DNA from 2 places in the Kitasatospora sp. NPDC023118 genome. Region 2 is predicted to be linked to the other one. Evidence: predicted binding sites of a transcription regulator. Region 2 holds the regulator's gene; the other holds the start of a gene.
The links. Region 2 encodes HspR, which represses chaperone genes until heat shock. Its sites were predicted from a motif close to TTGAGNNNNNNNNNCTCAA; they were not measured.

Region 1 (4,402 bases), on a different contig from region 2:
GGCGTTCGCGCTGGACGCGCCGGCGGTAGTTGTCGTACTCGGCCTTCACCCGTTGCAGATCCTGGGTGCGTTCGGCCAGCGCGGCCCGTAGCGCCTCGCCGCCGGCCTCTGCGAGGACCTGTCCGGGCGGGGGCACGGAACCGCCGGCCAGCAGGGCACTGTCGGTGCCGCCAGGGTGCTCCCGTCCCTCGGGTTCGGTCGGCCGCTTCGTGCCGGCATTGCGCAGTTGCAGGGTTTGCGGGTCGATGCGCCGCTTGTCGCGGATGACCACCTGCGGGCGCTGGTCGTCGCCGTTCTTGCTCGGCCTGGGCGGGGTGGTCATGCGGCGCCTCCCTTGTGCTCGTCCTCGTCGACGATCTCGGCGTCCACGACTTCCTCCCCCTCCGTGCCCCGTTGGCCGGTTGCGCCGCCTGGTGCACCGGGGGCGGTCTGGGCATAGAGGGCCTGGCCGAGCTTCTGGCTGACCTGGGCGACGTTGTCGCTCGCCGCGCGGATCGCGGCGGTGTCCTCGCCCTTGAGTTTCTCCCTCAGCTCCGCCAGGGCCGTCTCGATCTCGCTCTTCACGTCGGCGGGTACCTTGTCCTGGTTGTCGCTGAGGAACTTCTCGGTGGTGTAGAGGAGTTGCTCGCCCTGGTTGTGGGTCTCGGCGGCCTCCTTGCGGCGGCGGTCTTCCTCGGCGTGCTGCTCGGCTTCCCGGATCATGCGGTCGATGTCGTCCTTGGGCAGGGCGGAGCCGCCGGTGACGGTCATCTTCTGCTCCTTGCCGGTGCCGAGGTCCTTCGCGCCGACGTGCATGATGCCGTTGGCGTCGATGTCGAAGGTGACCTCGATCTGCGGCAGGCCGCGCGGGGCCGGGGCGATGCCGGTCAGTTCGAACATGCCGAGCTTCTTGTTGTACGCGGCGATCTCGCGCTCGCCCTGGTACACCTGCACGGTCACCGAGGGCTGGTTGTCCTCGGCGGTGGTGAAGACCTCCGAGCGCCTGGTCGGGATCGTGGTGTTGCGCTCGATCAGCTTGGTCATGATGCCGCCCTTGGTCTCGATGCCCAGGGACAGCGGGGTGACGTCCAGCAGCAGGACGTCCTTGACCTCACCCTTGAGGACACCGGCCTGGAGCGAGGCGCCGACGGCGACGACCTCGTCCGGGTTGACGCCCTTGTGCGGGTCCTTGCCGGTGAGTTTCCTCACCAGGTCGGTGACGGCCGGCATCCGAGTGGATCCGCCGACCAGGATGACGTGGTCGACGTCTTTGACCTCGATCTTGGCGTCCTTCACGGCCTGGTGGAACGGACCCTCGCAGCGTTCCAGCAGGTCTGCGGTCAGCTGCTGGAACTGGGCGCGGGTGAGCTTCTCGTCCAGGTGCAGCGGCCCCTCGGCGGAGGCGCTGATGTAGGGCAGGTTGATGGTCGTCTCGGTCGCGGCGGACAGCTCGATCTTCGCCTTCTCCGCGGCCTCCCGCAGCCGCTGCGCGGCCATCTTGTCCCCGGACAGGTCGATGCCGTAGCCGTTCTTGAACTGCTTGACCAGGTGGTCGACGATCCGCTGGTCCCAGTCGTCACCGCCCAGGTGGGTGTCGCCGGAGGTGGCCTTCACCTCCACCACGCCCTCCCCGATCTCCAGCAGCGACACATCGAACGTTCCGCCGCCCAGATCGAAGACCAGCACCGTCTGGTCGTTCTCCTTGTCCAGGCCGTATGCCAGCGCGGCGGAGGTCGGCTCGTTGATGATCCGTGCCACCTTCAGGCCCGCGATCTCCCCGGCCTCCTTGGTCGCGGTGCGCTGGGAGTCGTTGAAGTACGCCGGCACCGTGATCACCGCGTCGGTGACCTCCTCGCCCAGGTACGCCTCCGCGTCACGCTTCAGCTTCTGCAACACCCGCGCCGAGATCTCCTGCGCGGTGTAGCGCTTGCCGCCCACGTCCCCCTTCTCCGGGAAGCGCCAGTCGCTCTCGCCCATGTGGCGCTTCACCGACCGGGCGGTGCGGTCCACGTTGGTGACGGCCTGGCGCTTGGCGACCTCGCCGACGAGCACTTCGCCGCCCTTGCCGAAGGCCACCACCGACGGGGTGGTGCGCGCGCCCTCGGTGTTGGCGATGACGGCCGGCTCGCCGCCCTCCAGCACGCAGACCACCGAGTTCGTCGTTCCGAGATCGATTCCGACTGCACGACTCATCTCCGGCCTCCTTCATCGCGTTCAAGGCACAGAACTTCCTTATATCGAGACATAAAACTTGAGTCATGTCATGTCAAGCCTGGATCCACCAGTGCGGTGCCGCGCGGAAGGCGGGCGGGTCGCGGCACAACGCGTGGCTGGGGATGGAGGAAATCTGTAACGTGGAGTTGAGGTTTCGTGAGCGGCGAGGTGAGATCGTGGTGCTGCCGATCGATGACCCGGATGCGGCGCTTTACGCGGTGGGGCAGGTCGCCGCCATGCTGCACGTCCAGGTGGCCTTTCTGCGCCGGCTGGACGAGCAGGGCGTGGTGGTGCCGGTGCGTTCGGCGGGCGGCCAGCGCAGGTACTCGCGCCGGGAGATCGACAGGGTCGCGGCGCTGGTGAATCTGATCAGCGAGGGACTGACCCTGGAAGGCGCGCGCCGAGTACTCGATCTCCAGGCCCGGGTGGAGACGCTGGAGGCCGACCTGGACCGAGCTCACGGCGATTGACGCGCATCCGGGCGGCGCCCGCGTATCCGGCGCCGACGGATTCCCGGCTGGGCGGGTCAGGCGGCGGCGGTGAGGTCGGCGCGGCCGAACAGGAGCGCGTAACCGCGGGGCAGGTGGGCGAGGAGGCGGTCGGTGAGCCGCTCGCCACCGAGAGTCGCGAGGGCGGCCAGGACGGAGGAGGCGTCCCAGCGGGCGCTGGTGAGGCTGGTGTTCAGGGCTCGGGCGACGGCTTCGACGAAGGCGGGGGCGGCGACGGGTTCGGGCAGGGGGATCTGCGAGGCGAAGACGGCGCGGGCCCGCTCGGGAAGTGTGGCGGCCAGCTCGCAGCGTTCGTCGCCGGTGAGCTGGGAGCCGAGGACGGCCAGGACCGTGTCGAGGGCTCGTTCGGCTTCCTCGTCGCTGGGGTAGCGGCCGAGGGTGCGGACCTGCTGGATCAGGCGGCGGTGCCGGGTCATGGGCGGTGGCCTTCCGGGCGGGCCGCCGCGGCGTGGGCGGCGGCACGAAAGCGGGTCAGGGTCGGTGGCCGGGGGCGGGGCGGCCGAACAGGGTCGGCCTGGTTGCGGGCCTGGACGAGGACGCCCAGACCCGAGCAGTCCATGAACGTCACCTCCGACAGGTCGACCACCACCTCCCGGTGCGCCTCAAGCGCGGCGGCCGGCCGGTGGCGAAGCCGCGGGGAGGTGGCGAGGTCGATCTCGCCACCGCCCCGCACCACGAACGGTGCCAGCCGCCCGCCGCGCATGACCTCGTCGGCCGGTACTGCGCGAGGGACCGGGGGACGCGGGGCCAGCTGCGGGAAAGTTCCACGCCGCCCGCCCGGGGGGTGCGGGCGGCGCGGAACGGCACAGGGACGCGGTCAGGCCCGGATCTCCTTGCGGCTTCCGCTGTGGCTGATGGCGATCTTGCGGGGCTTGGCCTTCTCGGCGACCGGGATCTTCAGGGTCAGCACGCCGGAGTCGTAGTCGGCGCTGATCCCCTCCGGGTCCAGGGTGTCGGAGAGCATGACCTGCCGGGAGAACACGCCGAGCGGACGCTCGGACAGCTCCCACTTCACGTCCTCGCCCTCGTGGCGGGGACGGCGCTCAGCCTTCACGGTCAGCATGTTCCGCTCGACATCGATGTCGATCGCCTCCGGGTCCACTCCCGGCAGGTCGAAGCAGACGACGTACTCGTCGCCGACGCGGTAGGCGTCCAGCGGCATCGGGGCTGGCCGCGACCAGGTACCGGTCGTGCCCAGGAACTGCTGGGTCAGCCGGTCCAGCTCTCGGAACGGATCGGTGCGCATCAGCATCGCGAAACACCTCCACTGGTTGATGGGTGCCAGTGCGCTTCACCTGAAACCGTTCTAACATGTCATCCATCCGATGACAAACCCCCGAGTCACCAAAGGAGTGACACCGATGGGAAAGCGGCCCGAAGCACCCGCCACCGGCGGCGGACCGCCAGCCGGACCGGCATCCTTCCTCGCCGCCGCCGCGGCGCTCGCCTCCATAGACGAGGCCGTCCGTACCGCCCAGGACGCCCGGGCCACGACCCCGTCCACCACCCAGGCCGGCCCCGAGCAGGCACTGGCCACCCTGCTCCTGCTGCGCGAGCTGCGCACCGAGCTCGCCAGCTGGGAGGCCCCGCTGGTGGAGGCCGCCCGAGCCTCGGGCGCCACCTGGGCCGACCTCGCCCAGCCCATGGGCGTCGCCAGCCGCCAGGCCGCCGAGAACCGCTACCTTCGCCTCAAGCCCGCC
Region 2 (4,402 bases):
CCAGGTCCGCGGACTGCAGGGCGCGGAAGTCGGACGGCACCCGGGGCTCGGGCGCGCGGCCGGCGACGGTCCAGGCGTCGCTGTGGTGCGCGCTGTACACGGCGGCGCCGCTGCGGAGCAGGGTGGTGCGGAGCGTCGTCAGCCGCGTCCGGCTGGCGAGGGTCACCACGCTGTCGGCCGGGCCGGTCAGCCGCATCAGCGGCGCGGCCAGGAACACACGTGCACGCCGACCCTCAGGGGCCTGGCTGTCGTGGTGACGCAGGTAGGGCTCAGTCATGTCGACTCCGGGGGAAGGCCGACCGGGTTTGGGATGCGGCGCCGGTGGGCGTTGAAAGTGGTTGCTGCTTCAAGTTGTCCGGTGCCCTGCTGTGGTTAGACTTTGACAGTACAGCAACAGTTTGGCCTGCCATTGCTGGACCATCGGGGGCGAACTGATCGTCTATCAGCGGTCACTGCCGAGTCCAGGTTTCGGCCCTGTCATCTGGATGCCTGGCAGGGAGATGACGCAGCCGTTCGAGGCCCGGGGCGTGACACCGCAACTCTGAGTGCGGCATCATATGGACTCCAGTGCTATTAGTGCGGCTCGCGGAGCTTACGGAAAGGGGCGGGCAGTTGTCCGGTATGTCCAGGATTATGCGTAAGGTCGCGTTCTCGGTCGCCATTGCGGCCACGGCCCTGGTCGGCGTCTGTGTCGTAGCGGGCGGTGCCGGGTCGCAGCCGGACCTGAAGGCGGACAGCGGCGCCCAAGCCCTTTCGACGGCTCAGCGTATTGCCGACGACATCAACTGGGGTTGATGGAAGCCTGCTCTGTCGGGCCGGATGTCGTCTTTGCGTGACCCTGACCGGGGCTTGACCTCGGGGTGGCTCATTCCGGTCTGTGTTGGGAGGAGCGGCCCAGCATGTAGCCGAGCTGGAAGAGGGAGTCGACGTTGTATTCCTCTCTCATCTCAGCTATGTGGCGCGCGAGAGTGCGTTCGCTGATCCCCAGTCGACGTGCGATGACGCGGTGATTGGTGCCCGACAGCAGTAGGTCGACAATTGTCTGTCGCAGTCTCGGGATGACTTCCTGGGGGATGGCAGTGTCGCCGTCGAACTCCAGAGCTCGACTCCAGTTGCGTTCGAAAACCTCCTCGACAAGGAAATTTATAACGCCTGGGTCGTGGATGAAGGCCGCTATGTCGTCGCCCTTCACCGGAATTATCGCGAGGCGCTTGTCGAGAATGATGAGCCGAGCGTACGGTTCGTCCAGGGTGCGAAACTGATAACCTTCCTTGGTCAGCCTGGAAACGTATTCGCGAGTAGGCTGATGGTGGCGCGTGCTTGCATTGTAAATGCTGCGCATCGTCGCACCCTGTTGCAGGCTCTTGAGGTCGCGCTCCATCCCTGCGGCGAGCAGTTCAGGAGGCCGCGGTCCCCCGGGCTGCATGGCCAGGCCCTCAGTTATCCCGGCCGCTGAGATCTGCTGGAGGCGCTGGTTGATGTGTGCCTTGCCTCGAACATATTCAATTGGTCCGCCTTCCTGATCCGGACTGTGAAAGGCTTCGGCCAGCTCGCTGAGGTCGGCGGGCAATGTAACGGCACGTGACAGCAGGTCGAGGGCCTGGTGCTGCCACGCGGTGCTCAGCCTGAATGACAGGCGGGCCGGATCGACTGCGATGAACAGGTCTGGGTCGCCGCCGTCGGGGACCAGGAGGCCTAGATCGAGAAGCTCGCGAAGGGCATCGCATTCTGCCGATTTCGCTTTCTCTGTCGTGCCGCCATTGTGGACAGTCTTGAGATACAGCGCTCGGGCATCGGGAGACAGTATTCGTGATCCGCCGGTCGGGAGACCTGGCTTTTCTCGTCCACTCACCTTCGACTCCCTGTCATCGACCGAGCAAGTAGTCATCGCTGTTGTCAGTTTTAACCGGAACCATCAATTGAGCTGCGCTGGCCGGCTATAGCCGACCATGACGCGCTTCGGTCCAGCACTCTCTCACATATCCGTCAGCCGCCGGCACCCCCCGAACAGGAGGGAGCCGGCGGCTGACGAGGTGAGCTGTGCCCCGGGTCAGCGCTTGGGGCGCCAGACGACGAGGGCGCTGGACTGGGGGGTGGGGGGCTGGTACGGGACGAGGTCGCGGCGGTAGGAGGCGTGGACGGCGGCCTCGCGCTGCTGGAAGGCGGTGGCGGCGCCTTCGAGCGAGTCGACCAGCTCGGTGATGCGGGCCTGGAGGGCGGTGACCTGGTTCTCCAGCTCGATGATCCGCTTGATGCCGGCCAGGTTGATGCCCTCGTCCTGGGAGAGCCGCTGGACCTCCCGCAGCTGCTGGATGTCGCGGGCGGAGTAGCGGCGGCCGCGGCCGGCGGTGCGGTCGGGGCAGACCAGACCGAGGCGGTCGTACTGGCGCAGGGTCTGCGGGTGCAGGCCGGACAGCTCGGCGGCGACCGAGATGACGTACACCGGGGTTTCCTCGGTGAGCACGTACTGCGGCGGGGCCGCGGCGGTGCGCCGGGTGCGGCGGTGGCCGTCACCGGGAAGGCCCTCGCCGAGGCCGGGGCCGATCGGGCTGTCGGGGGTCATCGGGTTCGGGGTCATCTGGTCGTCACGCTCCCTTCGCCGCCCGGAAGAGGGCGGCTCGTGGGTCGTCGGAGGCGGTGGCCTCGCGGTACTGCTCCAGGGCGTTCAGCGCGTCGCCGTCGACGTGCTGAGGCACCACGACCTCGACGGTGACGAGGAGGTCGCCGCGGGTGCCGTCCTTGCGGGTGGCGCCCTTGCCGCGGGCGCGCATGGTGAGACCGTTGGCGCTGCCCGGGGGCAGCTTGAGCTTGACGGCGGGGCCGCCGAGCGTGGGCACCTCGATGGTGGCGCCGAGGGCCGCCTCGGGGAAGGTGACCGGGACGGTGACGGTCAGGTTGTCGCCCTTGCGGCCGAACACCGGGTGCGGGTCGACGTGGACGGTGACGTAGAGATCGCCGGGCTGGCCGCCGCGCTCGCCCTGGGCGCCCTTGCCCTTGAGCCGGATCCGCTGGTCGGCCTGGACGCCGGCCGGGATGCGGACCTGCATGGTGCGGGCCGAGCTGGCCCGGCCGCTGCCGTGGCAGTCGGTGCACGGGTCGTCGACGATCATGCCCCGGCCGCGGCAGTCCTTGCACGGCTCGGAGAGCGCGAAGGCGCCCTGGCCGCGGCTGACGGTGCCGGCGCCGACGCAGGTCGGGCAGACCCGCGGGGTGGTGCCGGACTTGGCGCCGGTGCCGTTGCAGACGCGGCAGGGGGCCTGGCTGGTCATCCGCAGCGGGACGGTCGCGCCGTCCACCGCCTCCTCGAAGGAGAGCGTCACCTCGGTCTCGACGTCGGCGCCGCGCCGGGGCTGGGCCTGCCGGGTGCCGCCGCGGTTGAACAGGCCGCCGAAGACGTCGCCGAGCCCGCCACCGCCGCCGCCCTGGTTGCCGCTGAAGAGGTCGCCGAAGTCGAAGCCGTAGCTGCCGGTGCCGGGGCCGCCGGTGCGGAAGCCGCCGTTGGCGAAGAGGCTGCGGGCCTCGTCGTACTCCTTGCGGCGCTTCTCGTCGGAGAGGACGTCGTACGCCTCGGAGATGTCCTTGAAGCGCTCCTCGGCCCTGGCGTCGCCCTTGTTCGCGTCCGGGTGGAACTCGCGCGCCAGCTTGCGGTAGGTCTTCTTGATCTCGGTGGCGGTGGCGTCCTTGGGCACGCCGAGGACCTTGTAGTAGTCCTTCTCGACAAAGTCCTTGCCGCTCATGCGCCCACCTCGCTTCGCTCGGCAGCCGATTCGCGGCACGCGCACCTCTTGACGGTTCGCTCGCTGCGCTCGCTCACGGCCTCCGCCACCTCCCGATGTCCATCGTCACTGCGCTGTCAACAGCAACTGGCAGAAGAGCCGTTGACAGCGCGCTGCGGAGCCGGCCGCCGTGTTGGCCGGCGTACGACTCCGCAGCGCACTGGTTGTCAGCTGTCACAGGTTGTCAGCTGTCCGAGCCGCCGTCGGACGTGTCCGCGTCGGCGGACTTCGCCTCGGCGTCCGGGGCGGACGTCGTCTGGGTGCCCGGCTGGGGCTCCGCCACGGCGACCATCGCCGGGCGGATGATCCGCTCGCCGATGCGGTAGCCGGGCTGGAGGATCTGCACGCAGGTGTCCTCGGTGACGTCCGAGGAGTAGCTGTGCATCAGCGCCTCGTGCTGGGTCGGGTCGAAGGGCTCGCCCTCCTTGCCGAACTGCTGGAGGCCCAGCTTGGCGACGACCGTCTCCAGGGACTCGGCGACGGACTTGAAGCCGCCCGTCACCTCGCCGTGCTCGCGGGCGCGGCCGATGTCGTCCAGGACCGGGATCAGGGACTCCAGGATGTTGGAGACCGCGATCTCGCGGACGGTCAGCCGGTCGCGCTCGACCCGCTTGCGGTAGTTCTGG

Region 1: a site for HspR is predicted at 2,231-2,249, ahead of dnaK (molecular chaperone DnaK). Genes of this name have one in related genera too.

Annotation. Positions count from the first base shown of each region.
Region 1 covers NZ_JBVHHW010000015.1:179,635-184,036, reverse strand. The annotation lists gene grpE (nucleotide exchange factor GrpE) at 1-322, opposite strand, end outside; gene dnaK (molecular chaperone DnaK) at 319-2,172, opposite strand; gene ACZ3UD_RS21265 (helix-turn-helix domain-containing protein) at 2,370-2,663, shown strand; gene ACZ3UD_RS21260 (DUF2267 domain-containing protein) at 2,720-3,118, opposite strand; gene ACZ3UD_RS21255 (STAS domain-containing protein) at 3,115-3,405, opposite strand; gene ACZ3UD_RS21250 (Hsp20/alpha crystallin family protein) at 3,520-3,954, opposite strand; gene ACZ3UD_RS21245 (hypothetical protein) at 4,064-4,402, shown strand, end outside.
Region 2 covers NZ_JBVHHW010000003.1:368,357-372,758, forward strand. The annotation lists gene ACZ3UD_RS06165 (hypothetical protein) at 1-277, opposite strand, end outside; gene ACZ3UD_RS06170 (hypothetical protein) at 634-795, shown strand; gene ACZ3UD_RS06175 (hypothetical protein) at 866-1,852, opposite strand; gene ACZ3UD_RS06180 (heat shock protein transcriptional repressor HspR) at 2,051-2,563, opposite strand; gene dnaJ (molecular chaperone DnaJ) at 2,586-3,737, opposite strand; gene grpE (nucleotide exchange factor GrpE) at 3,961-4,402, opposite strand, start outside.